One region of the Arthrobacter sp. TS-15 genome, then DNA from elsewhere that is predicted to be linked to it. Evidence: riboswitches for the same ligand, from Rfam matches in the RefSeq annotation. Region 1 holds a riboswitch; each other region holds the start of a gene.
What was found. A riboswitch is a leader RNA that binds a small molecule or an ion and turns the genes downstream of it on or off. The one in region 1 is predicted to bind thiamine pyrophosphate.
Positions count from the first base shown of each region.

Region 2: it holds a riboswitch for thiamine pyrophosphate, as region 1 does, so the genes downstream of both, thiD (bifunctional hydroxymethylpyrimidine kinase/phosphomethylpyrimidine kinase) here and thiO (glycine oxidase ThiO) in region 1, are expected to answer to the same signal.
Region 3: it holds a riboswitch for thiamine pyrophosphate, as region 1 does, so the genes downstream of both, thiC (phosphomethylpyrimidine synthase ThiC) here and thiO (glycine oxidase ThiO) in region 1, are expected to answer to the same signal.

Region 1 covers NZ_SDXQ01000029.1:197,786-207,586, forward strand. Annotated here, with positions in the region: gene EU811_RS11200 (PHP domain-containing protein) at 1-167, shown strand, start outside; gene EU811_RS11205 (MarC family protein) at 199-807, shown strand; gene EU811_RS11210 (DNA-methyltransferase) at 780-1,694, opposite strand; gene EU811_RS11215 (DEAD/DEAH box helicase) at 1,703-3,415, opposite strand; gene EU811_RS11220 (RNB domain-containing ribonuclease) at 3,693-5,177, opposite strand; gene EU811_RS11225 (TM2 domain-containing protein) at 5,293-6,252, opposite strand; gene EU811_RS11230 (ferritin-like fold-containing protein) at 6,409-7,077, shown strand; gene thiE (thiamine phosphate synthase) at 7,100-7,777, opposite strand; TPP riboswitch at 7,805-7,923, shown strand; gene thiO (glycine oxidase ThiO) at 7,916-9,184, shown strand; gene thiS (sulfur carrier protein ThiS) at 9,181-9,417, shown strand; gene EU811_RS11250 (thiazole synthase) at 9,421-9,801, shown strand, end outside.
Region 2 covers NZ_SDXQ01000036.1:59,991-69,791, reverse strand. Annotated here, with positions in the region: gene proB (glutamate 5-kinase) at 1-983, opposite strand, end outside; gene obgE (GTPase ObgE) at 973-2,559, opposite strand; gene rpmA (50S ribosomal protein L27) at 2,714-2,977, opposite strand; gene rplU (50S ribosomal protein L21) at 3,039-3,347, opposite strand; gene thiD (bifunctional hydroxymethylpyrimidine kinase/phosphomethylpyrimidine kinase) at 3,746-5,290, opposite strand; TPP riboswitch at 5,281-5,379, opposite strand; gene EU811_RS14220 (Rne/Rng family ribonuclease) at 5,563-8,751, opposite strand; gene EU811_RS14215 (vitamin K epoxide reductase family protein) at 9,224-9,801, shown strand, end outside.
Region 3 covers NZ_SDXQ01000031.1:83,238-93,038, forward strand. Annotated here, with positions in the region: gene EU811_RS12710 (ammonium transporter) at 171-1,505, shown strand; gene EU811_RS12715 (P-II family nitrogen regulator) at 1,502-1,840, shown strand; gene EU811_RS12720 (glucose-6-phosphate dehydrogenase) at 1,930-3,468, opposite strand; gene ffh (signal recognition particle protein) at 3,499-5,079, shown strand; gene EU811_RS12730 (alpha/beta fold hydrolase) at 5,148-5,870, shown strand; gene thiC (phosphomethylpyrimidine synthase ThiC) at 5,888-7,693, opposite strand; TPP riboswitch at 7,689-7,796, opposite strand; gene EU811_RS12740 (amidohydrolase family protein) at 7,878-8,960, shown strand; gene EU811_RS12745 (VOC family protein) at 9,039-9,801, shown strand, end outside.

The DNA.
Region 1 (9,801 bases):
GCCGCGCTTTCCTCCGTGGCCTGGCGGTCGAACACGGCTTGCTCATGACAGGATCTTCCGACTATCACGGGGCAGGAAAACCCAATCTCTTGGGCGAGAACACCACCCCGCCCGAGGTCTTGTCCAGGATCGAGGAGCTGGCAACGGGCAGCACGGTCATCCGGTGATGCACGGGCATTCCGTGAGAGGAGTCCGCTGATGGACCTGCAGCTGCTGGCCTCCGTGATCATCACGTTGTTCGTGATCATGGATCCGCCGGGTACAGTCCCGATATTCATGTCCTTGACGGCCCAAATGTCCGCCAAGGACCGGAATCGTTCCGCGTTCCAAGCCCTCTTGGTGGCCACAGGTGTGATCGTGGTGTTCGCGATCTTCGGCCAGTCGATTCTCAACTACATGCACATCTCGCTGGCGGCGTTGCAGGGTGCCGGTGGCCTGCTCCTGGTGCTGATCGCGCTGCAGCTGCTCACAGGCTCCACCAGCGGCGAGGAAAACGCCGCCAAGTACAAGAACGTGGCGTTCGTGCCGCTGGGCACACCGCTCATGGCCGGGCCGGGCGCGATTGTTGCCGTCATGGTGTTCGTGCAGCAGTCCAGCCAGCTCGCGGAGTATCTGGCGGTGGGTCTGGGCATCGCTGTGGTGCTTGGCTCGTTGTACCTGGCGATGCGCTTCGCGGGCGTCGTTCAGCGGGTCCTCGGTGAAAACGGTGTGGAGCTGGTGACGCGGATCGCCGGCCTGCTGCTCTCAGCCATTGCCGTGCAGATGATCGCGGACGCCGTTCAGGCTTTCGTGAAAGGTGCTGCCTGATCCTGGCTGGTGTCCGGCAAGGAACCGCTCCGGCGGAAGTCTGCCTTGTTGCCCAGCCTTTTCCGCATGACGTCGATGGCTTGCTCGTTCTGGTCGACGCACACAAAGTTGCGGCCCAACTTGGCTGCCACAGCTCCGAGGGTCCCTGAACCAGCGAAGAAATCGAGGCACCAATCGCCCTCACGGCTTGATGCGGAGACAATCCTGCGTACCAGGCCCTCGGGCTTTTGGGTGGGGTAACCGGTCTTCTCGCGGCCGGTAGGCGAGACGATGGTGTGCCACCAGACATCCGTGGGCAGCTTGCCGAGCTCACGTTTGGCGGGGGTGACCAGGCCAGGTGCCATGTACGGTTCCCGGTCCACTTGGGCGTTGTCGAAGTGATACTTGGTGGGGTTCTTGACGTACACCAGAATGTTGTCGTGCTTGGTGGGCCAGCGGTTCTTGGCGCGGGCGCCGTAATCGTAGGCCCAGATGATCTCGTTAAGGAAGCATTCCCGGCCGAAGATGGAGTCCAGCATCACCTTGGCGTAGTGGACTTCCCGGTAATCCAAATGCAGATACAGGGTGCCGTCGTCGGCCAGCAGCCGCCAAGCCTCCACGAGCTTGGGCTCCAGGAAGGACCAGTAGTCGCTGAAGGCGTCGTCGTAGCTGTGCAGGGCGCCCTTGATGGTGTCGTAAGAGCGGCCTTTGAAGCCGACGCGGTCGCCGTCGCCGTCCGCGTTGCGGACCATGCGGGTTTCCTGGCGGCGTTGGACCCGGCCCGTGTTGAAGGGCGGGTCCACGTAGATGAGTGTGAAGGCGCCGTCCGGCAGCGTAGGGAGGAATTCCGCGTTGTCCGCGTGCACCACCAAGTTGCCGCCGTCCGGCGCCCAAACAGATTCAGTCATTGAGGTTTTTAGGCCTCGGTGCTACCGGACTGGGCAGCTGCGGTCTCACCGGAAACCACTTCGCCGTTGCGGCGGCGCGTGCGGGTCCGGCGCGTGCGGGCCGGCTTTTCTGCGTTGTCTGCGGTGGCAGTGCGGGTTTCCGATGCACCGGCAGCGGGGGCTGTCTCACCATCAGAGGTACGACGGCGGCGCGTACGGTTGCGGCCACCCTCGCCCTTGGATCCGCTGGACTCGGCGTCGCCGGACCTACCGGAGCGTCCACGACCGCCATCACGACCGCCGTCGCGCTTGCCGTCACGTCCGCCATCGCGGCCTGAGCCGCCGGAGCGTGCATTCTTCTTGCCGGTTTCGCCGAGGTCCTCGAGGACTTCGGCGTCAACGCCGGCGAGGACGCGCTTGTTGCGCGGCAGACGACCCTTGGTGCCCTCGGGAATGTCCAGATCCGTGTACAGGTGCGGCGATGAGGAGTAGGTTTCAACGGGCTCGGGAACACTAAGTCCGAGGGCTTTGTTGATCAGGCCCCAGCGAGGCATGTCGTCCCAGTCAACAAACGTGACGGCGGTGCCCTTGTTGCCGGCGCGGCCCGTACGTCCAACGCGGTGCAGGTAGATCTTTTCGTCCTCCACGCACTGGTAGTTGATGACGTGGGTAACGTCATCGACGTCGATGCCGCGGGCTGCGACGTCGGTGGCCACCAGGACGTCAACCTTGTTGTTGCGGAACGCGCGGAGGGCCTGTTCACGGGCGCCTTGGCCGAGGTCGCCGTGAATGGCTGCAGCCGCGAAGCCGCGGTCCACGAGTTCCTCGGCAACCTTTGCGGCGGTGCGCTTGGTCTTGGTGAAGATGATGGTTCGGCCACGTCCGCGGGCCTGCAGGATGCGGGCCACAACCTCGGTCTTGTCCATGCTGTGCGCGCGGTAGATGAGCTGGCGGATGTCGCGCTTGGTCAGGCCTTCATCATTGGGGTCGGCTGCCCGGATATGGGTGGGCTGCGTCATGTAACGGCGAGCCATCGCGATCACGGGGCCGGGCATGGTTGCCGAGAAGAGGAGGGTCTGGCGGACTGCGGGGGTGCCGGCAATCAGGGTTTCCACGTCCGGGAGGAAGCCAAGGTCCAGCATTTCGTCGGCCTCGTCAAGGATGACCATTTTGACGTTCTTGAGGCTGAGGTGCTTTTGCTTGTAAAGGTCGATCAACCGGCCGGGGGTGCCGACAACGATTTCCACGCCCTTCTGCAGGGCATCAATCTGGGGTTCGTAGGCACGGCCGCCGTAGATGGTGGCGATGCGGGCGTTGCGCTTGCGTGACGCGGCCTGGAGGTCGTTGGCTACCTGCACGGCAAGCTCACGCGTGGGGACGATGACCAGGGCCTGCGGTGCGCCCGGGACAGCGAGCTTGGCGTATCCTGCATCATCCCTCCCGGCGACGCGCTGGAGGGCGGGGATGCCGAAGCCCAGCGTTTTTCCGGTACCGGTTTTGGCTTGGCCGATGATGTCGTGGCCGCTCAAGGCGACCGGCAGGGTCATGGCCTGGATCGGGAACGGGTGTGTGATTCCGGCGTCGGCCAAAGACTCAACGATGTCGGCGCGGACGTTGAAATCAGCGAACGACTTCTCTTCGATCTCGTGGGGCGTCTCATCCGAGATGATCGTTTCCTCGGGTTCGATGGATTCGGTTCCGGTGGAGTCCGTCAGGACTTCGTGGGTATGCAATTCACTCACAGGGAGTTTCCTTATTCATTTAGGCATTGGCGCTGCATGCTCAACGGGGCGGTAGAGCCGTACCGGAGCACGAACGGGCGCGCAAGCAAATCCAGTGGAAGCCGATCGCGGGCTATCTAAGTACTGGCACTGGTGACCAGTTGGTACATCTCAAGATCGCGTAGGGGCGGGCTTGTTGAGTTCAAAAATTAACTGAATCAACGACCGGGCATCCATTACTACACGCCCAGTCTATCCTCTGAGGGCCGGAAAGCCCGGATCGCCGCATGAACGCCGGTCAGGGCAGCAGCTCGAACCTGATTTCCCGGCTGGCAATGTCGGCCTTGAGCAACCGCACCCGGACTGTGGTTCCGGACTCCATTTCTCCGTCACACCGGGCGGTAACCGCGGGGTCTGCTATCTGTATGACGCCGAAGGGCCCGTTGCCGTTGCTGCTGCCGTTGCCGTTCTTTGAGCTGGATCCGTTGGAGGGTTTGGATCCGGAAATGACGACGGCGTCGAATTCCTGGCCGATGTGATTGGCCACCAAGGCTGCTTCCACGGTGTCCAGTGCGGCGCGCTCAAGGCGTCCGGCCAATTGGTCTGAGGAGGCCATGATCTCCGGCAGCGAGGGGAGTGCTTCCCGGGCCCATTGCGGGATGTCGTGGTTGTTGCTGAGTGCTTCGCAGATCACCAAGACAAAGCGATCGATGAGCCGCCGCAGGGGTGCGGTGGTGTGCGCATACGGAGCCCCGATGGCTGCTTGGATGACCTCCGCGGGCACCTCACCGTCAAAGGGTGTGTAACCGGCGCCCCTGAACAACATGCCGGCAGAGTGCAGGATGGCCAACTGTTTGGGATCGGATGCGTCCAAGGTCCGCAAATATTCGCCATAGGATACTTGGCCGTCCCAGGGCTTTCCGAGTGCAGAAGTCTGGCGCTTGAAATGGAGCAGGGATCGATCGTCAGGTGCCGGCATGGTGCGCAGTATCCCCACTTTGCCATCAAGCATCATCTGAGCTGCGGCCATGCCGGTCATGAGGGATATCTGCGCGTTCCAGTCCTCAACCGGCAGCGACGGCGCAGCGACGATCCTGTACCCGCCGCCGTCGGTGGCTTGAACTATTTCCTGTTCCGGCATGTTCAGGCTTGCGCCCCCACGTTGCCGCTCCAGCTCAACGCGTTTGAGCCCTACTTCTTTGAGGAGCTGCAGAACGGGTGGGGCCGTACCGTCGTCGAGTTGCTGTTGAGCGCCCTTGTAGCTCAGTTTGGCCCTGCTGCGCACGGCAGCCCGGGCAACGGTGACCGTCTGAACTTCGGCTTTGGCATCCAAGTCAAAACGCCACACGAAAGCACTGCAATCCTGGTTGGCAAGCAGGCTGCCGGCGTTCTCGCTGATAACTTCCGGATGCAACGGGATCCGCCCGTCAGGAGCGTAGAAGGTTTGTCCGCGTTGACGCGTTTCTGCGTCCAACGCCCCACCCGGAGCCACGAAAGACGGAACATCGGCGATTGCGTAGAGGACCGTGTAACCGTTACCGGTGCGGTCGATGAACAGGGCCTGGTCCAGGTCGGTGGATGTCGCCGGATCGATAGTCACAAACGCTATGTCCCGCAGGTCCTGTTCCGGAAGCTCGAGGGCGTCTACGGCCTGCTGTGCTTCTTCCACAGCGTCTGCAGGGTATTCACCGGGGAGTTCCAGCTCTGTCCTGAGAGCGGCAAGGGCCGCGGCGAGCTGGTCCGATGAGTCGTCGACGTTGGGTGCTATCCGATGATGTGACACGAAAATCAGGTTAGCCCGAAATGGGCCGATAGTCTTGGACGCGCTAGCGAAGGAACCCGCCGTCCATGAGGGACGGCGGGTTCCTTCTTTGAGCGCGTAAGCCTGTCCGGGTGGGTTATTGACCGGCCGGAGGTGTCAGCGTGAAGGTTGCGGCCTCATCGCCATAGACATCAGTGACCACGATCTTGGTGGGGCCGTTCTTGATGTCGAACGCGATCACTCCCTGTTTGACCTCCCCCGTGGCGACGCTCCCCATCGGCAGGCTGCCCAGGTCCTCAGTGAGGAACAGCAACTCACCTTCTTTTCCGTCAGCGTCGAAGGCCTGGAAGTTCGTTGAGGAAGCGAAGCTTGTCCCCGTCAGTGTCTCCCAGGACACCTCCACCACGAGGAACCCCCCGTTGGCGGGTTTCATGTACGACATCGAGGGGATTTCGTTGGTGTAAAGAGAATCGACCACGCCCACCTTTACCTTGGTGCTGTCATCAACATCCACGGTGAAGGAGTTCGCCTCGTTGGCAGTGCCAGGCGAGGGCACCAGGGGCCCTTGACTGGCGGAAGGGAGCGGTGCAGCAGGTGTGGTTCGTCCCTGCTGGACTGCAGCGGCGAAGAGGGTGAAAGACAGCGCAGTGGACACAATTCCCACGATCACACCAGCGAACCAGACGACGATGGTGATGATCCACGCCTTCTTCTTGTTCTCCAGGTAGCCTGCCAGCGGCCTGCCCTCTTTGTCCCGGGCGTTTCCTGTCAAGGTGATGATGAGGTCCACAATGGACCAGATGCCGAAGCCGCCGGCAGTGAGCAGCTTCGCGATTCCAGTACCAATCTTGCCCAGATAGAAGCGGTCCACACCCAAGCCACCCAGAAGCAGCGCCAAAATCCAGGTGGTCATGAAGGACTTGGCCGGAACCGCCCCGCCCGTAGTTCCATAAGGGCCTGAAGCCGGTCCGGGTTGGTAGCCAGGCTGTGCTCCACCTTGGAACTGGCCGCCGTAAGCATAAGGCGCGGCCGGGACCTGCGGAACTCCTGATCCGGCATCGTTTTGGGGCGCGGGCGGGTAACTCGGGTGACTCATGGAAATTCCTTCAGTGAAGTGGGTGCGAGGAGGAGGACGGGCGGTATGCAGGGCACATGGCAGTCAACTCACGTCGAGCCAGCCTAGTAGGAACGAGGCCGGAAGCAGAACGCAAACCCCGGGAATCTCATGCCCGGCCAGGGATAGGCTGGGTTCATGGGCATATCCCCGGACGCCGCAGCCTCTGCCAGGGAACTCTCAGCGGAGTTGCTTGGAGCCATGGCCTATGGCGAGCTGTCTGCTTTCGGACGGCTCTCGCTGGACTCCCGTTATGCTCCCACCCTTCATGACAGGTCAGTGCTGGCGAAGATCGCTGTGGGTGCCTACGGCAACTTCGCGCTCCTCAGCGATCGATTGGTGGAGATGGGGGTCGACCCCGAACATGCGATGCTGCCGTTCCAGCGTTCCTTCGACCATTTCCACGAGCGCACCAAACCGGGAGACTGGTTCGAATCCGTCATGAAGGCCTATGTGATCGACACTGTGTCGTCGGACTTCTACAGGGCTGTCGCGATGTTCCTTGACCCACAAACGCAGCATTTTGTTGAACGGGTGGCTTCCCCCGATCAAGCCACTGAAGTCCTTCGGGTTCTGCTGAGGAGGGCCCTGAGTGATGACCCACGCCTGGCATCGCGCCTTGCACTGTGGGGCCGCCGCCTGGTGGGAGAGGCCTTGACGCAGGCGCAACGCGTCTGCATGGAGCACCCGCGGCTGGGCCCAACGCTGAGAAGCGGAGGGGACTCGCGTGCTGAGGTGAAACGGCTGACGACGGAACTCGCCGGGAAGCATTCCCGCCGGATGACGGGCCTTGGCCTGACAGCGTAGACGCCGGCCAGCTCAGGACCGGCTAGGGCTCAACGGTGTCCAACACCTGCAGCAGCGACTTCGCTGCCGCCGTCGGGTCTGTTGCCTCCGTGATGGCGCGCACGACGACGATGCGGCTGGCCCCCGCGGCGACCACCTGTTCAACGTTGCTGTGGTCGATGCCGCCAATGGCGAACCACGGAAGTGTCGTCACGTCGCCTGCACGTTTCTGTGCCTCTGCGGCATATGTGACCAAACCCGGACCCACAGCCGCGCGCCCGGGTTTGGTGGGCGTTGCCCAGACCGGACCCACACAGAAGTAGTCCAGTCCCAAGGGGCCTTGGGCGGTAGCAATTGCCGCGTCGATTTGTTCCGGTGTGTGGGTGGAAAGACCGATGCCGGTGACATTCGGCAGGAGTGTGCGGGCGGCCGTCAGAGGCAGGTCCTTCTGACCGATGTGGAACACGGGAGCCCCGGAAATACTGGCAACATCGGCCCGGTCGTTGACAGCCCACAGCCGTCCGTGCCGTTGTGCGACGCTCCGCAAAACGGCCAGCATTTCAAGCTCCTCGGCAGCTTCCAGCGTCTTGTCGCGGAGCTGGATGATGTCCACACCACCGGCGAAAGCGGCGTCCACAAAGTCTTCAAAATCGCCCTGCCGTTGACGGGCATCAGTGCACAAATAGAGGCGGGCAGAGGCGAGGGCGTCAGGCTGGGTCATGGAAACCAGAGTAGTTCCTCTAAACTGGGCACGTACTGCGGGAGCCGCGACATTCGTCATATGACTGTCCGGCTGAGAGGGCTTCAGCGCCGACCGCTTGACCTGATCCGGCTAGTACCGGCGTAGGGAAGGAAACCAATGGCAGATCCCCGCCATACCCCCATCCAGGCAGACGTGGCCGTCATTGGCGGCGGCATCATAGGCCTGGGCATCGCTCATGAAGCCCGGCGACTTGGCCGTTCAGTGGTGCTGATCGACCCCGCCCCGGCCTCGGGCGCAACGTTCGCCGCCGCCGGAATGCTTGCACCCGTCAGCGAACTGCATTACCAGGAGGAAGACCTCCTGGAATTGATGATTGAGTCTTCCCGGCTGTGGCCCTCCTTCGTGGACAGACTGCACTTGGGGGGAGCGGGCAGCGGATACCGCACGACGCCCACCCTCGCCGTGGGTGCCGACGCAGCCGACCGCAGGGCGCTCGCAGACCTCAGGAACGTACAGCTCGCAGCTGGCTTGGGAGTCGAACCTCTTGCCCTGCGGGACGCGAGGAACCGCGAGCCGCTCCTTAGCCCGCAGATTTCCTGCGCTTTCGACATTCCCGCCGACCACCAAGTGGATCCACGAAAGCTCGCCGCGTGCATCCTGGCTGGATTGGCTAACCATTCGCCTGACGACGCCTCCTGGGTGCCCGGGGCCGATGACGGATTCGCCGTTCTTTCCCCGGCGCGCGGTGTGCTGCGGGATGGCGGGCGGGTCACCGGAGTGGAACTCGAATCCGGAGTCGTGGTCCTTGCCGCGGAGACTGTGGTGGCCAACGGGCTGGGGGCATCCCACGTGTCGGGGCTCCCTGAGGGACTGACCCTTCCAGTGCGGCCGGTCTATGGCGACATCCTCCGGCTTCGCGTCCCCGAAAAGCTCCGGCCCTTGGTGACGTCCACTGTTCGGGGGATGGTTCGAGGCGTTCCGGTTTACATCGTTCCCCGGGACGACGGAACCGTGGTGATCGGAGCGACGCAACGCGAAGACCGGTTGTCAGCGACTTCCAACGCAGTCTCGGCCGGCGGCGTCTATCAACTGCTGAGGGATGCCCAAACTCTGGTCCCCGCAGTGGCGGAACTGGAACTCCTTGAAGCAACTGCCCGCGCCCGCCCCGGCACTCCGGACAACGCCCCCCTGCTTGGACGGGTCAGCGGTCCCCACGGCGACATTGACGGCTTGGTGATCGCTACAGGATTCTTCCGCCACGGTGTACTCCTGACTCCCGTAGCCGCCAGGATCGTGGGCGAACTCATCAACGGATCCAAGGACCCTCGATGGGCTCCGTTCCTGCCTGATCGCTTCGCGGGCAACGCTTCAGTTCCCCAAGTACTCACACCAGCAGCACACGCTCCCACCAAGGAAACAGCATGAACATCAAACTCAACGGAACCGATCACGCAGTCTCCGATGACGCATCCGTCAGCACTCTGGTCACAGCGATCACGGGCCGCGCCTTGGACCCTCGCGGTCAAGCGGCCGACGGCGGCAAGCTGGGAGTCGCGGTTGCACGTAACTCCGAGGTGGTGCCCCGCAGCCAATGGGCCGTGACGGCGCTGGCCGACGGAGACGAACTCGAACTCGTAACAGCAGTCCAAGGAGGCTGAACCATGACAACAGCAAACATTGACGGTCGAACCACTGATGTGCTGGCGATCGACGGCGTGGAATTCGGTTCCCGACTCATCATGGGCACCGGAGGCGCGCCGAGCCTTGATGGCCTGGGATCAGCGCTCCTGGCTTCGGGGACCGAGCTCACCACCGTAGCCATGCGGCGCTACTCACCCGCCGAAACGGGATCCCTGTTCCAGCTCCTGGTGGACCACAACATCCGGGTACTTCCCAACACTGCGGGCTGCTTTACTGCCAAGGACGCCGTGATGACCGCTGAACTGGCCCGCGAAGCGCTGGAGACAGATTGGGTGAAGTTGGAAGTCATCGCCGACGAACACACGCTCCTGCCCGACGCCGTGGAACTGGTGGATGCAACG
Region 2 (9,801 bases), on a different contig from region 1:
GGGTCGCCGGCTTCGAAGTCACCGCTGATGTCCGAAATGCCTGCGGGAAGGAGTGACCTGTGCCGGTCGCGCACGGCTTTCACTGCGCCGTCGTCGAGCATCAACCGGCCCTGGACCGTGGCCAGGTGCGCCAACCAGAGGAGGCGGACCGGCTTGCGATTGCCATTCACGGCGAACCAGGTTCCCACATCCCCGCCGGACAAGGCTGCCGCAGCGTTGGCCGTGGACGTGACCAAGGCATGGATGCCCGAGCCGGCAGCAATGGACGCAGCTTCCACTTTGGTCATCATGCCGCCGGTTCCTACGCCGGCTTTGCCTGCCTTGCCGATGGTCACATCCTCAAGGTCCCGCGGACCTCGGACCAGCGGAATGCGTTGGGCGCCTTGGGAAGGCGGGCCGTCGTAGAGGGCGTCGACGTCGGAGAGCAGCACGAGCGCGTCGGCGCGAACCAGGTGCGCCACCAAGGCAGCCAGGCGATCGTTGTCACCGAAGCGGATCTCGTGGGTGGCCACGGTGTCGTTCTCATTGACTACCGGCACCACGCCGAGGTTCAACAATCGGTCCAGCGCCCGGAAGGCATTGGTGTGTTGCGTTCGGCGCATGAGGTCATCGGCGGTCAGCAGAACCTGACTGACGGTCACGCCGTGGGCGCTGAACGCCTGCGTGTACCGCGCCATCAGGAGGCCCTGCCCAACACTCGCGGCAGCCTGCTGCGTGGCCAGGTCTTTAGGCCGCTTGGCCAAACCCAAGGGGGCAAGACCGGCGGCGATGGCACCCGAGGACACCAGGATGATCTCCGTGCCTGCATTGCGCTTGTCAGCAAGGGCATTAACCAGCCCGGTGAGGGACTTCTCGGAGATGCCACCCTTGATGCTGGTCAGCGAGGATGACCCCACTTTGACAACAATTCGTTTGGCGGTGGCGAGAGCTTGACGCTCGAGTCCTTCAGCGGTGTCCGGAGCGTCGACAGTCCTAGTCGTCATCACCGGAATCCAGGTGACTTTCCTTCACTGCCTGCGCGCGCCGACCACTGACGGATTCGGTCCAGATACCAGCCTTGCGCTCCGCTTCGAGCTCGGCCCTCGCGGCAGCCTTGGCCTCACGGCGCTCGATCTGCTCATCGCGCTTCTGTGAACGTGTGGGACGGTCACCGATGTCCGCGACGCGGATGTCAGTCCCGCGGGGCGTTGCGAGGAGTTCAGCGCCAGCCATCATGGTGGGCTCCCAGTCGAACACCACGCCATCGTCTTCACCGATGACCACGGTGTCGCCGGGCTTGGCGCCAACCTTGAACAGCTCAGTTTCCACACCAAGCTTGGCAAGACGATCGGCAAGGTAGCCAATGGCTTCCTCGTTGGTGAAGTCAGTCTGCTTGACCCAGCGCACAGGCTTTTCACCCAATACGCGGAACAGGGGCTCGAGGTTCTTCTCCTCGCGGCGGATCTTGAATCCGGACTCGTTGACGGCGCGCGGACGCAGGACGGGAGGTGCCACCTTGGGAGGCGCGGTCTGCACGGCGTTACGTGCTGCTTGGACGATCTCAGCCATGGCAAAGCCGAGCTGACGCAAACCTTCGTGGCTTGTTGCCGAGACTTCAAAAACTCGGTATCCGCGGGCTTCAAGGTCCGGACGGACGAACTCGGCCATATCCTTGCCGTCAGGAAGATCCACCTTGTTGAGGACTACCAACTTGGGGCGCTCATTCAGTGGCACCACTTCACCGTCAACGCCGGCATAGCTCATGTCTACCGCGTACTTCTCGAGTTCGGCTTCGATGATTGCGAGGTCGGAAAGGGGATCACGGTCTGATTCAAGGGTTCCGCAATCAAGGACGTGAACCAGCGCAGCGCAGCGCTCTACGTGCCGCAGGAAGTTATGGCCCAGGCCCTTGCCTTCGCTGGCGCCTTCGATCAGACCAGGAACATCGGCGATGGTGAAGCGCACGTCGCCGGCCTGCACCACGCCAAGGTTGGGAATGAGGGTGGTGAAGGGATAGTCGGCAATCTTGGGCCGGGCAGCAGACATGGCCGCAATGAGGCTCGACTTACCGGCAGAGGGGAAACCGACCAAGGCGATGTCTGCGATGGACTTCAGTTCCAGGACGATGTCACTGGATTCACCTTCGATGCCCAGCAGGGCAAAGCCCGGCGCCCGGCGCTTCTGCGATGAAAGGGATGCGTTGCCGAGGCCGCCTTGGCCACCGGCGGCCGCAATGTACTCAGTGCCCTCGCCAACGAGGTCAGCCAGGACTTCGCCGTCCTTGGTCTTGACCACGGTGCCATCGGGCACGGGAAGAATCAGGGTTTCACCGTTCTTGCCGCCTCGCCAGTCACCCATGCCTGGGCCGCCGTTGGTGGCGTGGCGGTGGGGAGCGTGGTGGTAGTCGAGCAGCGTTGTGGTCTGGGCGGAGACGCGAAGGATGACATCGCCACCGTTGCCGCCGTTGCCGCCGTCAGGGCCGCCGAGGGGCTTGAACTTCTCACGCTTGACAGAGACACAGCCGTGGCCGCCGGTTCCGCCGGATACGTGCAGGACTACCCGGTCTACAAAGCTCGCCACGTGGATCTCCTCAGTTGCTGTCTTACAGCGTTTGTTGCTGTTGCCAGCGCTGTTGCAAAAACCAGTGCGCTACGGCGCCCTAGTCGATTGTAATGCGGTTAAAAGAACGGTGGAGCGGGCCGTTTGGCCCGCTCCACCGGTTCAGAACTTGTTGTTACTCTGCAGCTGCAGCAGCAACAATGTTCACTACGCGACGGCCGCGGCGAGTACCAAACTCAACCGCACCGGCCTGCAGTGCGAACAGGGTGTCGTCGCCACCGCGACCGACGCCTGCACCCGGGTGGAAGTGGGTTCCACGCTGGCGAACGATGATCTCGCCAGCGGAAACTACCTGACCACCGAAACGCTTGACGCCCAGGTACTGAGCGTTGGAGTCACGACCGTTGCGAGTGGAACTCGCGCCTTTTTTGTGTGCCATGTGAAATGCCTGCCTCTAAATTTCTGGGGAAACTGAAAAACCTGAACAGCGGTAACGAAAGTTACGCGATGCTGGTGATCTTGATCTTGGTCAGTTCCTGACGGTGACCCTGACGCTTCCGGTAGCCGGTCTTGTTCTTGAACTTCTGGATGACGATCTTCGGACCACGGAGGTCTTCGAGGATCTCAGCCGTGACCTTGACGTTGGCCAGTTCCGCAGCAGCGGAAGTGACCTTGTCGCCGTCAACCAGGAGCAATGCGGGCAGCTCAAGCGTGCTACCGGCTCCACCGGGGACGCGGTTCAGCGTTACGTAGTCTCCAACGGAAACTTTTTCTTGGCGGCCGCCTGCGCGGACAATCGCGTACACCACTTGGGTACTCACTTCTCTCGACGTTTATTACAAAATTTGCGTGCGGAACCTTGAACCGGAATCAGGCCTGGTTCGCGCTGTGCCTCAACGCCGTGGACTTCTGATCGAAGCCCGCGAGTCATCCCATGAACAATTCCAAGGGGCATAACCCAAGTGTTGGCGTAAGCACCGAAGATCAAGATTACGCTAGTTTGACCTTCGTCTGCAAATGAGGCCGAGTCCGGAGGCTACCTCGTGACTTGCGTCACCAGTTGATACGGACTCTCCCGGCACCGTGCCCATACAGCCTACCGTGTTTGCGCGAGATTAACGCGATTCGGCCAGCGACGCGCGGAAGTGTCCCCGCAATCGCATCGAATCCGCCCAAGGGAACCCTGCCAAAGTGACGCCCGGCAAACTCAGGCAAACAGCCTGGGAGCATCGAAGAATGCGGTCTCGTAACGGCAGGACTGGGTGAAGGCCTCCATCATCGCGGCCCTCTCCGTATCAGAAGCCGCGACCGCCGCAGCATCCGTGAGGCTGATCGCTTTCCGCGTTGCCGCGGCGAAGTCCTCGTCAGCGTAGGTCGTCAGCCAGTCGGCATACGCATGGTCCGCCGCGGCGCCCGCATTCAGGTAATTGGCATGGAGCTGCCGCCCCACCTCCGCGTACAACCAGAAGCAAGGAAGTATTGCGGCGAGAACCACGGCGTAACTGCCGGAAGCGGACGTTGCCAGCAAATGGTCCACGTAGGACTTGGTGACCGGCCCCAGTGCGGTCGGCGCTTCACGGCTGCTTAGCCACGTCCTGTGCAACTCCGACTCTACCTCCAGGCATTGCTGCGATGACCTGGCCCAGAACAGTTGCTCTTCTTCCGTGGGGGCCAGGGCGCCGGCACGTGCCAAGACCCGGGAGTACCCGTTGAGGTAGATCGCATCCTGGGCGAGGTAGTAAGTGAAATCACGTTCAAGGAGTTCGCCGGATTGGAGTTGCTGAATAAAGGGAAGTCCATGAATGGATTCGAGTTCCGGAACGGCCGCCTCCCACAAAGCCGCAGCGAAGGCGCCCGGGGCTGACGCTCGCTGGAGGTGATGGAAGTGATGCACCGGACCGTTCCCCCGGCCTACCTGGAGTTCCGCCGAGGCTGTCAAAGCTCCGAGTAGCCAGGGCTTTACTTCCCGCAGTGATGTTTCCCAGTTGCCCGTGCGGGCCTGGACGGTGGCCAGGGCGGACGAAAGAGAGCAACCGGTTCCGTGGCTGTTGCGCGTCGCCACGCGGGGACCTGATACCTCCACAACATCCCGTGACAAAAGCCCTGTGGTGTTCACCAAGGCATCCGGGCATTCCGGGCCCGGCAAGTGGCCACCCTTGACCAGAACTGTGTTTCCGTACTCCGCAGCAAGCCGCTTGCCTTGCTCCAGTGCCGAAGCCCAGTCTGCTGCCTCAGGCTCCCCCAGCAGCATGGCAAGCTCAGGAACATTGGGAGTAATGAGGTGGGCCAGGGGTAGCAGTGAACGCAGGGCATTCTCCGCGGACTCCCGCAGCAGCCGGTCGCCACTGGTGGCCACCATCACCGGATCAAGAACCACGACGGCGGGGCGCACCTCTTCGAGCCAGTCCCGGACCTGGGCAATGACGGCAGCATCGCCGAGCATTCCGATCTTGACGGCATCAACGATGATGTCGCCGCTAATTGCTTCCAGTTGTTGACGCAGGAAATGCGCCGGAGGGACGTGGACTGCGCTCACCCCCACTGTGTTTTGCGCGGTGAGAGCCGTAATGGCAGCCATGCCGTACCCACCCAACGCTGCAATGCTCTTCAGGTCCGCCTGAATTCCGGCACCGCCGGAAGGGTCCGAACCGGCAATAGTGAGAACGCGCGGGACCTGGCGGGCTGACGTGTGAGCGTCCAGCGGGTATACCGAGTGGAGCGGGTACACAGATGAATGTAGTGATGCAGCCATGAGGACATCCCTTCGCCGGTGCTAACCGGACAGGTTCAACGGGTCTGGATCTCAGCCGGGCCCATCGCCCGGCACCCCGTGTCAGTCCCCTAGCCTAGCCGGGAAGCCTGGTGCTGCAGGTACCGAACCATCCGGGAGCCCGGATGTGACCGTGGAACGCGTCCCCCGCCAAGGATTCAAGGCAACGCGAAAGGGCCCTGCGCTACCGCCGGAGGCAGGTAGCGCAGGGCCCTTTCAGCCGATGTTGGCCGCGGAGAGCGGCTCGGCCGTGACTAAAGCTCCGAGGCTGGAACCCCGACTCCTAGAATGATGGGCTCGGAGGCCGGCGCCTTCTTGACTGGCTCCACGGGCGCCTTGGCCTCATGGGACGAGCCCTGGGGGGCCGAGGCCGTCACCACATGGTGCTCGACGCTGGTTTCATTGGCCGCACCCTGAGCCCGGCTGGCACTGCGGTTGCGACGACCACGACGACCCCGCGGAGATGCCGAAGCCTCAGGATCTTCCTCAACCCGCGCCGGTGCGTCAGCCTTCCGGGCCACAGCAGGCTCCTGTACGGCCAGCGGAGCGGGTTGTTCCTCAGATGCCGGAGCGGCGCCAAGGTGGGAGAACGCTTCCGCCAGGAGGTCCAGGCTCATGGCAGGCTTGTTTGCCTGCGGTTCCTCGTGATGCTCCACGAACGGCAACGCAACTTCTTCTCCGCCGAAGCGCAGGACCGGAGTGGACCTGGCTTCCTGGGCGGCTGCATCGCGGTTGGCGGCTTCATGTGCTGATGCCCCCGCTTCGTTGCCGGCTGAGGTTCCGGATCCGGCGTCGGCCGTCCCTTGGTGTTGGCCGGCCGCCCGTGCCTGCTCTTCTGCACGGTGAACTTCGTCGTCGTGCAGGTGCGCGGCGTGCGCCGCAGCGGCAATGGTTGCCAGGGCAGCCCTGGTGGCCTCCGCCTTGGCCTGCCGGGCAGGATCCTGCGGTTCAGTCGGGGTCGCGGGGGCAACCGGGGTAGTCGTCGTCGTATGGACCTGTGCAGGGGTTTCGGCTACGGCCTGTCCCCCACCCTTCCCGCGGCGGCGTTTGCGTTCCGTCCGTGCAGCTGGCTGCTGTACCTCGGAGTGCGGGCGGTGTTGCTCGGCTGCCACCACGTTGGCGCGCCGGTGTTCAACGGGCTCGTCATGAGTGACGACGCCACGTCCGGCGCAATGCTCGCACTGCTCACCGAATACCTCAAGAAGGCCGGTGCCCATCCGCTTACGTGTCATCTGGACCAAGCCCAGGGACGTCACCTCGGCCACTTGGTGCTTGGTGCGGTCCCGGCCCAGGCACTCCACCATGCGTCGCAGGACGAGGTCGCGGTTGGATTCGAGGACCATGTCGATGAAGTCGATGACGATGATGCCGCCGATGTCGCGCAGACGGAGCTGGCGCACCACTTCCTCGGCCGCTTCAAGGTTGTTCTTGGTGACCGTTTCTTCAAGGTTTCCACCGCTGCCGGTGAATTTGCCGGTGTTGACGTCCACCACAGTCATGGCCTCGGTACGGTCGATGACCAACGAACCACCGGACGGGAGGAAGACCTTACGTTCCAGGGCTTTATGGATCTGCTCGTCGATGCGCCATGCAGCGAAGATGTCCTGATCCTTGGTCCACTTTTCGAGGCGGCCCACCAGATCAGGGGCAACGTAGGTTACGTATGCCTCGATGGTGTCCCAGGCGTCGTCACCGGAGACGATCAGCTTGGAGAAGTCCTCATTGAAGACATCACGGACCACCTTGATAGTGAGGTCCGGTTCGCCGTACAGCAGTTCAGGGGCAAGGACCTTGGTGGAGGAGGCCTGACCTTCGATGCCTTCCCACTGGGCACGCAGACGGTTGATGTCGTGCGTCAGCTCTTCTTCCGACGCACCCTCAGCGGCTGTGCGGACAATGACACCTGCGTTTTCCGGCAGGCGGTCCTTCAGGATGCGCTTGAGTCGGTTGCGTTCGACGTCGGGCAGCTTGCGGGAGATGCCGGTCATGGAACCACCGGGCACGTACACAAGGTAGCGGCCGGGCAAGGAGATCTGGCTGGTGAGGCGGGCACCCTTGTGACCCACGGGGTCTTTGGTGACCTGAACCAGGACGGAGTCTCCGGACTTCAGGGCGTTCTCGATCCGGCGCGGCTGGCCTTCGAGGTTGACCGCGTCCCAGTTGACTTCACCGGCGTACAGGACGGCGTTGCGGCCGCGTCCGATGTCCACGAAAGCAGCTTCCATGGACGGCAGCACGTTCTGGACCTTGCCCAAGTACACGTTGCCGATCAGGGAGTCCTGCTGGGTCTTGGACACGAAGTGCTCGGCGAGCACACCGTCTTCCAGGACACCGATCTGGATTCTGTCGTCGCGCTGGCGAACGATCATTTGACGGTCCACCGATTCGCGGCGGGCAAGGAACTCGGCCTCGGTGATGACCTGGCGGCGGCGGCCGGTCTCCCGGGACTCACGGCGCCTCTGCTTCTTGGCCTCCAACCGGGTGGAGCCCTTGACACCGGTCACGCGGTTTGACGGAGCTGTCTCGGTGATGGGGCGGGGGGCACGGACGCGGGTGACCGTGTTGGGCGGATCATCATCCGCGCCGCCCGTCAGTTCAAGATCCTGGTCTCCACGACGACGACGGCGACGACGACGAGACGTCACGCCTTCCTCAAGGGCTTCAGGTGCCGGCGCTTCTTCATCGTCAGTCTCGGTGCCGTCCTCGGCCTCGTTCTCATCGCGTTCGGTTCCGCGGCGACCACGGCGGCCCCGGCTTCTGCGACGACGACGGCTACCAGCGTCTTCCAGCTCGCCGTCGGCAGGGACTTCGGCTTCTTCTTCGGGCTCCTCGGCTTTTTCTTCAACCGGGGCAACGCGGGGAACGGTGGTGAGGTCCGGGGCCTGGAAGATCATGGACGTGATGGAAACCGGCTCCATGAACAATGATGTGGAGGCGGCAGCAGCGGCTTCCTCGGCGGGTTCCTCGGTGGCGGCTTGGGCTTCAGTCTCGTCAGCAGCTGCTTCAGCGGCAGGTGCCTCGGGCTGGGAGGCCTTTTCCGGCGTCGTGCTGTCCGCCACGGCTTCCGCAGCTGCGGGTGCCTCGGCTACCTCAGCTTTGGGCTTGGCGGTACGACGGCGGCGGACCGGCTTTTCGGGGGCAGGTTCGGCCATCGCTTCGGGCGCGGCTTCTGCGGCGGCTTCGGGCGCGGCAGTGGCGTCATCCCCCAAACCGGGCAAAGGCTCGGCAGGCTCTGCCTTCTTGCGGGAGCGGGTGCGGCGCACCGGCGCTTTGGTGGCCTCCGGGGTCGCTTCCGGCGCCGGCGTGTCAGCCGCAGGCGCCTCTACGTCAGCAGCAACCTTCGGCGCTGCCTTGCGCCGGGTCCTGGTGGCTTTCTTGGGCGCTTCCGCAGTTTCCGCGGGAGCTGCCTCGTCATTAACGGCTACAACCTGGTCATTATCCATATGTGGCAACACTCCTGCCCCAGCGACGCCGCCACATCCGGCGCCCAGTGGAGCAAATATTGTCAAAACCCGCAGGCGTTGACAGAAGTCGGCAGTATGCCTCCCGGTTCGCACCAGCATTGGGGTGCGGCAGCCCTGGAAGGCCGGCGGCTTTATTCTGGAACCCGTTGTTCTGCTGCCACAACCAGGTGCCGTCCATTGTCATGGCGGGCCCACCGAGGATCACGTGATCCGGGCATGCCCAGCTCATACTGGCGGTCTTGGGAACAAAGTCACCGGACCGGGTGTCGAATGTGGATCGACGTCCGGCCATGTTCATTCTCTCACACCCCTGCACATTCGCGGCGAAGGCCGCTGTGTCGCGGTACTCCGCCAGCGAAGCTGGGGGCGGCGCCCAGTCTTCGGAGTTACAATCCTCCCAAGAGCCCTTCCCGGCTTGCCGGGCCATTTGTCGAAAAGGACCACATCCACGATGCCAAGCACCGCCAGGGAAAACCTGGCCAATCAAGCCACAGTCCATGTGGAGGACATGTCCACCCCTCAGGACTCCCTTCCCGCGACGGTCCGGGACAGGCCCTTTGCCTGGCTGTTGCTGATCACCGGTGTTATTGGATGGTTGGCGTCCGGAGCCCTGGTACTGGAGAAACTTGAGGTGCTCAAGGATCCCAACCATGTAACCGTGTGCGATGTAAATCCCTTTATCTCCTGCGGTGCCGTGATGCAGACACCGCAGAGCTCTGTGTTCGGTTTCCCTAACATGTTCATCGGCATCGTCGCCTTTGCTGTGATCATCACTACGGCCATGGGCATCCTCGCCGGAGCTAAGTATTCACGGGGTTACTGGCTGGGTCTCCAAGCCGGCGTGACCCTCGGGTTCGCCTTTGTTGTGTGGCTGTGGTCGCAGGCCCTCTACGCAATCCATGTTCTGTGCCCGTTCTGCATGGTGGTGTGGGCCGCCATGATCCCGCTTTTCGTCTGGGTGACCATCCGCAACGTCACCAGCGGGGTCATCAAGGCGCCACCCGCAGTGGTCAAGCTGCTGTCCGGTTC
Region 3 (9,801 bases), on a different contig from region 1:
ATCCGTAACACCGGGGATATGCACCATTTACGTTGGGGAGGTTGTTGTAACGAGCCCGCAATGTAAAACCTGCGCAGGTGAAACACGGCGGCACAAAACTCTTAAGCAGGACGCAAACGGCGTCAGGACAGCGGTTGAACCGCAGATCTAGCAAGAGAGGAACGTGCACCATGGAACTTACCGCAGGTCACGTATGGGTCATGGTGGCGGCGGCGCTTGTGCTGTTCATGACACCTGGTCTGGCATTTTTCTACGGCGGCATGACACGCGCCAAGGCAGCCCTGAACATGATGATGATGAGCTTCATCTCCATCGGCATTGTGGGCGTCGTCTGGGTGCTCTGGGGTGCTTCGATGAGCTCCGGCGAAGGCTTCATGCAGATTGTGGGTAACCCCTTTGCTGCCTTCGGTCTTGCCGGGGTGGAAACCACACCCGACGCCATGATCAAGATTGGTTACGCGGCAACCTTTGCCATCATCACGGTAGCCCTTATCAGCGGCGCGATTGCTGACCGCGCCAAGTTCGGCGCCTGGAGCATCTTTGTCCCTGTATGGGTCACCCTGGTTTACTGCCCGCTGGCCTACATGGTCTGGGGTGGCGGGTTGTTCGGTCCCGAAGGTGCGATCGGCAAGGCCCTCGGCCCGGCCATTGACTTTGCCGGCGGCACCGTAGTTCACATCAACGCAGGTGTAGCGGCACTTGTCCTGGTACTCATCATCGGCAACCGCCGCGGCTTCGGTAAGGACCCGAACCACCGCCCGCACAACATCCCGTTCGTGATGCTCGGTGCTGCAATCCTCTGGTTCGGCTGGTTCGGTTTCAATGGCGGCGCAGCTACCACCGCTGAACAAGCGGGCCTGATTTGGATCAATACCCTGGCGGCCCCTGCAGCAGCCATGATCGGCTGGCTCATCACCGAACGCATCCGTGACGGCCACCCGACGTCGCTCGGCGCGGCATCCGGTGTGGTTGCCGGCCTGGTAGCTATCACCCCGGCCTGCGCAAACGTGGACCCCATTGGCGCCCTCGGCCTGGGTGTAGTTGCCGGTGTTGCTTCCGCCCTGGCAGTCGGCCTGAAGTTCCGTTGGGGCTTCGATGACTCCCTGGACGTTGTAGGCGTCCACCTCGTTTCCGGCATCATCGGCACCGTGGCCCTTGGCTTCATCGCCAAGTCCACTGACGGCGTGGGTGGTGGCCTCTTCTACGGCGGCGGCATGGCACAGATGTGGGCACAGCTCGCAGCAGCCGGTATTGCGATTGCCTTCTCGGCCATCATGACGGCCATCATTGCCTTCGCCATCCACAAGACCATGGGCTTCCGTGTCTCCACTGAGCAGGAAAACGTTGGCGTGGACCTCAGCCTCCACGCTGAGACGGCCTACGAGTTCGGAGTCAATGGCCACGGTGGCAGCTTCCAGCCGTTGCACAATGCAATGACAGGTAAGGCAGACACGGCAGCAGACGCCAAGACCCCCGCAGAAGGCAAGGAGAGTGTCCAGGCATGAAGCTCATCACAGCGATCGTCCGTCCCGAAAAGCTTGAAGCAGTCCGGGAAGGCCTCGAATCATACGGGGTCCAGGGCCTGACGGTCAGCGCGGCAAGCGGCTACGGCCGTCAGCGCGGCTACACCGAGGTGTACCGGGGAGCCGAGTACAACGTGGATTTGTTGCCGAAGATCCGCATCGAGGTCCTTGCCACGGATGAGCAGGCAGATGACATCCTGGATGTCCTCATCGCCAGCTCAAACACAGGCCGCGCCGGTGACGGCAAGGTGTGGACCGTGGATGTTTACGAAGCAGTCAGGGTCAGGACCGGGGAGCGCGGCGCAGCCGCAATCTAAGTCCCTGACGCAGCAAAGCGGGCCGGGTACCAGTCAAGGTACCCGGCCCGCTTGTGCTGTTAACGCTGTCTTGGATGTGCCATCAGTCTTTAGTCCACGACGCCGGTGGGCCAGTTCGCCGGCCCCGCGCTGCCGGCGTCGTACTCGTCCAGCGGGACGTCGCCTGCCTCCCAGGCACGGAGGACCGGCTCGATGATCCGCCAGCAGTCCTCCGCGGTGTCGCCTCGAACAGACAGCAAGGGGTCGCCGTTCAGGATGCCTTCCAGCACCTCACCGTAAGGGAGCATTCCGGCTGCGCTGAGCTGCGCCACCAGACTAGCCCGGTCCAGCGTGAAAATGTCGCCGGGTCCGTTGACGTCGATGTCGAATTCCAGCACGTCGGGTCCGAAACCGATCCGCAGCTGGTTGGGGGAGTCCACGCCTGAGAATCCCTTCGGAAGGTGGGGGACAGGGCGGAAGGTGATCACAGCTTCCTTGCGTCGGCGTCCCAGGGCCTTGCCCGAGCGAAGGATGAAGGGAACACCCTTCCACCGCCAGTTGTCGATCTCCACCCGGACTTCGGCCAGGGTTTCGGTATTGCGGGAAGGGTCTACACCCTCTTCGGCAGCGTAATCCGGAACTGTCCGTTCGCCGAGTGTTCCCGCCGTGTAGCGGGCGCGGCCAGTGGATTCGCTGTACGGAGCTTTGATGCTGCTGGCCCGCAGGACGGTTGCCACGGCGTCACGCAGGTCCCGTTCCTCTATGGTGGCCGGGGCGTCGATCGCCAGGAATGCCATGATGTGCAGCAGATGGCTCTGGATCATGTCCCGCAGGGCGCCGGCAGTGTCGTAATACCGGGCCCGGCCCTCCAGTGCCAGGTCCTCATCAAAAATGACCTCCACCTTTTCGATGTGGTCCCGGTTCCAGACGGGCTCCAGGAACCTGTTGGCGAAGCGTAGTCCCAGGACGTTCAGTACAGTGGCTTTACCCAGGAAGTGGTCCACACGGTGGATGTGGTCCTCGGGAACCAGCTCAGCAAGTGTTTTATTGAGCTCGTGCGCAGATTCTGATCCCGAGCCAAATGGCTTTTCCATCACCAGGCGCGTTCCAGGGGGTAGCTGATCCCGGTGGAGGACCTCGCAGGCCTTTTGGCTGACGTGCGGGGGCAGAGCGAAGTAGATGGCAATGGGCCCCTCCGGCTGCGCGAGCAGGTCCGCCAAGGGGCCGTCGGCGGTGACATCCACCTGATGGTATTCAGTGCTGGAGGCGACAGCAGCCACGTCAGCGCGACCCTCGGCATCGGCGGTAGCTGACGCCGCAGCGAAGGCGCCATTGACCCGCTCCTGCCACTGTTCGGGGGACCAGGGGTCAGAACCCGCCCCCACCAATCGCAGGCCGGGCGCCCGGCCGGTAGCCAGGAGTCCGGCCAGGCCGGGCAGAAGCAGCCGGCCCGTCAGGTCCCCGGACGCGCCGAGGATGAGCAACGTTTTTACAGTTGTTTTGCTGGTCACTGTGCCAGCATGCCATCTTGCAGGTGCGACTTGGTACCCTAGATAGTCGAGTCCCGTAGTCGAAACAGAATTGTTGGCTGAGGCAGGTTTGCCGGGGCAAGAATGATCAGGACTATGGCGTGCCGCATTGGCCGCCATTCGTAGACCATCGAAAGAAGTGCACGGCGCGTGTTCAATTCACTCTCTGACCGGTTGACAGCAACCTTCAAGAACCTTCGTGGCAAGGGCCGCCTCACCGAGGCTGACGTCGATGCCACAGTTCGTGAAATTCGCCGTGCCTTGCTGGATGCGGACGTTGCAGTTTCCGTGGTCCGCGAGTTCACAGGCCGCATCCGCGAACGTGCCCTCGGCGCCGAAGTCTCGGGAGCGTTGAACCCGAGCCAGCAGATCGTCAAGATCGTCAACGAGGAACTCAAGGAGATCCTCGGCGGCGAAACGCGCCGTATTCGTTTGGCCAAGACCGGCCCCACCATCATCATGCTCGCCGGCCTCCAGGGTGCCGGTAAGACCACTCTTGCAGGCAAGCTATCCAAGTGGCTCAAGTCCCAGGGCCACAGCCCCATGCTGGTGGCTTGTGATCTCCAGCGCCCCAATGCCGTGACCCAGCTCCAAGTGGTGGGACAGCGCGCGGGCGTCCCGGTGTTCGCTCCGCACCCCGGTGCAACGTCCGAGCTCGAGCACCCTGCGGGCGACCCCGTAGCCGTCGCCAAGGCCGGTGTTGAGGAAGCACGTCAGAAGTTGCACGACGTCGTGATTGTTGACACCGCCGGTCGTCTCGGCGTCGACGCCGAGATGATGGATCAGGCCCGCCGCATCCGTCAGGCGATCATCCCCAACGAAGTTCTCTTCGTTATCGACTCCATGATTGGCCAGGACGCCGTTAACACGGCGATGGCCTTCGATGAAGGCGTTAACTTCACGGGCATCGTTCTGTCCAAGCTCGACGGCGACGCCCGCGGCGGTGCCGCGCTCTCGGTCGCGTCCGTCACTGGTAAGCCGGTGATGTTTGCCTCCACCGGTGAAGGCCTGGATGATTTCGAGCTCTTCCACCCGGACCGTATGGCTTCCCGCATCCTGGACATGGGCGACGTCCTCACCCTGATTGAACAGGCCGAGAGGTCGTGGGACAAAGACGAAGCTGCCCGGATGGCGAAGAAGTTCGCTGATCAGGAAGACTTCACCCTGGACGACTTCCTCGCCCAGATGCAGCAAATCCGCAACATGGGCTCCATGAAGAAGATGCTCATGATGATGCCGGGTGCGCAGAACATCCGTCAGCAGCTGGAGAACTTCGACGAAAAAGAGATCGACCGCGTTGAGGCGATCGTCCGCTCCATGACTCCGCACGAGCGTGTTGCTCCGAAGATCATCAACGGCTCACGCCGTGCCCGTATCGCCAGGGGTTCCGGTGTGCACGTGTCCGAGGTCAATGGCCTGTTGGAGCGGTTCGCGCAGGCCCAGAAGATGATGAAGAAGCTCGCTCAGGGCGGCGGCATGCCGGGTATGCCCGGCATGCCTGGTCTCGGTGGTCCTGGCGGCGGGCGCAAAAACGGGAAGAACGCCCCTAAGAAGAAGGCTCGTTCGGGCAACCCCGCAAAGGCGGCACAGGAACTGCGTGACGCTGAGGCCAAGCGGGCCAACGCGGCCTCGGCAGCACCCACGGGCGCGGCTTTTGGACAGGGTGCCGCGGACTTCGATCCGTCGTCCCTGAATCTCCCCAAGGGCTTCGACAAGTTCCTCGGAAAGTAAGTAGTGCTTCCCAAGGAGCCGGGATTTCCGGCCCTTGGGATGTCAGAGCCGTGGAATAGGCTGAACCAATGCATAAGCAGCGCGTAGTCTTCGTTCACGGCCTGGGCAGTTTTGGTGCTGCGGCATGGCCGAAGCAACATGGCATGGCCCTCGCTTATGATGCCCTCTTCCTTCGGCGGCACGGCTTTGATGCCGTCGCCGAACCAACGGAATCCAATGTGGCGGCGGACGTTGCCATTGTGATCAATGCCTTGATTGACTCCGGTGGAGGCCACATCGTGGCACACGAGCAAGGCGCCATCTCCGCCATGCTGGCAGCAATCGAACGCCCCGAGCTGGTGCATTCACTCACTTTGGTGGAGCCAGCATGTTTGTCCCTGACTGCTGAGCTTCCGGCTACGGGTTCCCACCGGGCACTCATGGAACCGCTGTTCGACGCCCGCACGCAGCTCAATGACGCCGATTACCAGCGTGAATATTTCCGCCGTGCTTTCTCTGCTGAAACGGGTGGGCTGGACACTGCGGAAGCACGCCGTTCAGCCCGCCGGCTCAGACTCCAGGCGCCACCATGGGAGGCCCCGCTCCACATTGTTCCCGGGGTTCCCACTTTGGTTCTCACCGGCGGATGGGAGCCGCTTTACGAGGAAATTGCCGGCTACCTCCAGGAGACCGGTGCCCTTCGCCGCGTAGCAGCGGGAGGTCACCGGCCCCAGGATTCGGTTGACGGCGATCAAGCCATTCGTTCGTTCATCGCCGAGGTTGGCAGGGCAAGGTCAGTTCAGGCTTCCTGATTCGGCTGGTCCCTAATTCAGGGGACGTGAAGCTCCGGTAGGTACACCTTTCCCCCTGAAGCCAAGAACTCCTCGCTCTTTTCGCGCATCCCGTTATACATTCCTGCGATTGCAGCCTGGGATTCTGCCGAACCGTATTCGTCGCGGATGTCCTGGCTGATGCGCATCGAACAGAACTTAGGTCCGCACATGGAGCAGAAATGAGCGGTTTTTGCCGGTTCTGCGGGCAGCGTCTCGTCGTGGAAAGCTTCTGCGGTGACAGGGTCCAGGGACAAGGCGAACTGGTCCCTCCAGCGGAACTCGAACCGCGCCTTGGACAGCGCATCATCACGTTCATGAGCTCCCGGATGTCCCTTGGCGAGGTCAGCCGCGTGCGCCGCGATTTTGTACGTGATGACGCCAGTCTTGACGTCATCCTTGTTGGGCAGCCCCAAGTGCTCCTTCGGAGTTACGTAGCAGAGCATCGCGGTGCCGTAGCGTGCAATTTCCGTGGCGCCGATGGCCGAGGTGATGTGGTCATAGCCGGGGGCGATGTCGGTAACCAGTGGACCCAAGGTGTAGAACGGCGCACCCTTGCACAGTTCCTGCTGGCGCTCAACATTCTCCCGCACCAGGTGGAAGGGAATATGGCCGGGGCCTTCCACCATGACTTGGACGTCGAACTCCCACGCCCGCTGTGTCAGCTCCGCGAGTGTATCCAACTCGGCGAACTGCGCGGCGTCGTTGGCGTCCGCAATGGATCCGGGACGCAGCCCGTCTCCCAAGGAGAACGCGACATCGTACTGGGCAAAGATTTCGCAGAGCTCGTCAAAGTGCGTGTAGAGGAAGTTCTCCTGGTGGTGGGCAAGGCACCACCCGGCCATGATGGAGCCGCCGCGGGATACGATGCCCGTGACCCGGTTGGCGGTCAACGGCACGTACCTCAGTAAAACGCCCGCATGGATGGTCATGTAGTCCACGCCTTGCTCGCATTGCTCAATGACGGTATCGCGGAAGATTTCCCACGTCAGCTTGTTGGCCTCGCCGTTAACCTTTTCAAGGGCCTGATAGATAGGGACTGTTCCGATCGGGACAGGTGAGTTGCGGATGATCCATTCACGCGTCGTGTGGATGTCGTCCCCCGTGGAGAGATCCATCACCGTGTCAGCGCCCCACTTGGCAGCCCACTGCAGCTTGTCCACTTCCTCGGCGATGGAGCTGGTGACCGCTGAGTTTCCGATGTTGGCGTTGATCTTGACCAGGAAAGCTTTGCCGATGATCATTGGTTCGGATTCGGGGTGGTTGATGTTGTTCGGGATGATCGCCCTTCCCGCGGCAACTTCGCTGCGGACGAGTTCAACATCGCAGTTCTCCCGCAAGGCGACGAACTGCATTTCAGGAGTTACAACTCCCTGCTTCGCGTAGTACATCTGCGTGACAGTCCTACCTTCCACGGCGCGGCGTGGCACGGGTTGCGCGCCCTTCCACTCCGCTGACGCTGCTCCACGCCGGACTGCGGACTTGCCGTCGTCGAGCAGGTTCCGCTGCCGACCGGAATAGGCTTCCGTATCTCCGCGGGCTTCGATCCACGGTGCACGGAACGGCTCCAACCCCACCACCGGATCGCTGCCTGGGCCTGCTGTTCGGTAAACCTGCAAAGGTGGATTGACTAGCCCGTTGGGGGAGGGCTCCAAGGCGATCGCGGTGACGGGGACGCGTATGCCGTTGTCCGGATCTTCCAGCCACGCCAACGAGTGGGACTGCAACGATTGCGTGACGGGCTGTTTTTGGTCCATGCCGAACTGATTTTGGACAGGGCTGTGCTGTGTTTCTGCGGTGCTCAAGGGAATACTCACTTCCTTCGCCGGCATTACCCGGACAGGTTCAACGGTCGCAGACTGCATCAGTCCGATCTCAGCCCCTGCAAGGGCTCCCGTGTGGTCGTAGACGAAGCTACCACAGCTACGAACCACCGCCCAGTCACATGGTGGGAACGGCTCTGCCATGCCACCCGGCTACGCTTTTGCCATGGCCAACATCATCGAATTCAGTGGACCAGTGCTCGTCTCGGCGGACGAAGAGCGCCAGGGGCTATGGTCAGTGGACGGCACCTTGACGTTCCAGCGTCCCGCTTCTGCGCCGGACAGAGTGCTGGACGGTTGGGTCCTGCCGGGTTTGGTTGACGCTCACTGCCATGTCGGACTCGGTGTTGGAGGAGCCGTTGATGAGCACGCCACGCTGGCCCAAGCCCAAGCAGACCTCGACGCCGGGACGCTGTTAATCCGCGATTGCGGATCGCCCTCGGACACCCGCTGGGTACAGCAGCGATCGGACTTGCCCCGCTTGATCCGTTCAGGCCGGCATATAGCGCGGAGCCGGCGGTACCTCCGCGGCTTGGGGCATGAAATTGAGCCCGCTGAACTGGTTGAGACCGTACGAAAGGAAGCCCGGGACGGCGATGGCTGGGTGAAACTAGTGGGCGATTGGATAGATCGCGACGTCGGTGACCTCGCGGTTTCCTTCCCGGCCAGGACCGTGAAGGATGCCATCTCAGCGGCACATGATGAAGGTGCCAGGGTCACGGCTCACTGTTTCGCTGAGGACACCATTGACGACATGCTCGATGCCAATATCGATTGCATTGAGCACGCTACCGGTCTCCTCCCGAGGCACCTTCCCCGCTTGGTGGAGCAGTCGGTGCCGATTGTTCCCACGCTGGTCAATATCGCTACCTTTCCCGATATTGCCGCGCAGGCAGAGCCAAAGTTTCCGAAGTACGCGGACCACATGCTGCGTCTGTGGGAGCGTCGCCATGAGCGTGTGTTGTCGGCCTTCGAAGCGGGGGTTTCGATGTATGCCGGGACTGATGCCGGCAGCGTCATTAGGCACGGTCGGATTGCGGAGGAGATGAAGGAACTGCACGACGCCGGCCTTCCGCCGGCTGCGGTCCTGAACGCCGCATCCTGGGGTGCCCGTGCGTGGCTGGGAGCCGAGGGCATCAGTGAAGGGGCCAGCGCCGACGTCGTGCTCTGCAGTGAGGATCCGCGGCGTCAGCTGCGGACTATGGACGAACTCCGGCACATCGTGATTCGAGGGAACGTCGTGCGTTAGGAATAAATTGAAGCTTCAAGTAATTTAGATAGGTAAGAAGGTGCCGATAAGCGGCCACCTCGGAACCGGGAGCTTCACATGACCTCATCATCCAGCCAGGATCTTCTGCCTGCCGAACTCACCATGGGCACCGTCATGCTCAAGGTGGGCGACATGAAGGTCATGAGTGACTACTACCAGCGGGCCCTTGGCCTGGACGTGGTGGCCGAGCAAGACGGCGGGCTGTATTTGGGGCGTGTCGGCAAGCCGGTCGTCCACCTCGCTCCCGCGGCTGGCCTGCAGATTCCGGGTCGGGGCGAAGCCGGCCTGTTCCACACGGCCATTCTGTTCGAGGACCAGCCCTCATTGGCCGCCACCATTGCCACGGCAGCCGAATACGAACCCCGCGCGTTCGCAGGCAGCGCCGATCATTTGGTCAGTGAAGCGTTCTACTTCACCGACCCCGAAGGCAACGGCATTGAGCTGTACTACGACAAGCCCCGTGACCTCTGGAAGTGGGATGGCAAGAACGTTGTCATGGACAACGTTGCTCTCCCGCCGCAGCGATTCCTGCAGCAGCACCTGAGTGAAGCTGCCGTGACCGGGCAGCGTGAGTCGGCGGCCGGCGTCGGGCACGTTCACCTGCAGGTGGGTGACGTGGAGACCGCGCAAAAGTTCTACGTTGAAACCCTGGGCTTCGAGCGCACCGCAGGCTGGCACGGCCAGGCGCTTTTCGTCTCCGCGGGCGGCTACCACCACCACATGGCCATGAACGTCTGGAACAGCCGTGGAGCGGGCCCGCGAAAGGACACGCTGGGCCTGGGGGAGGTCCTGATTCAAGTCCCCGGCGCCGATGACGTGG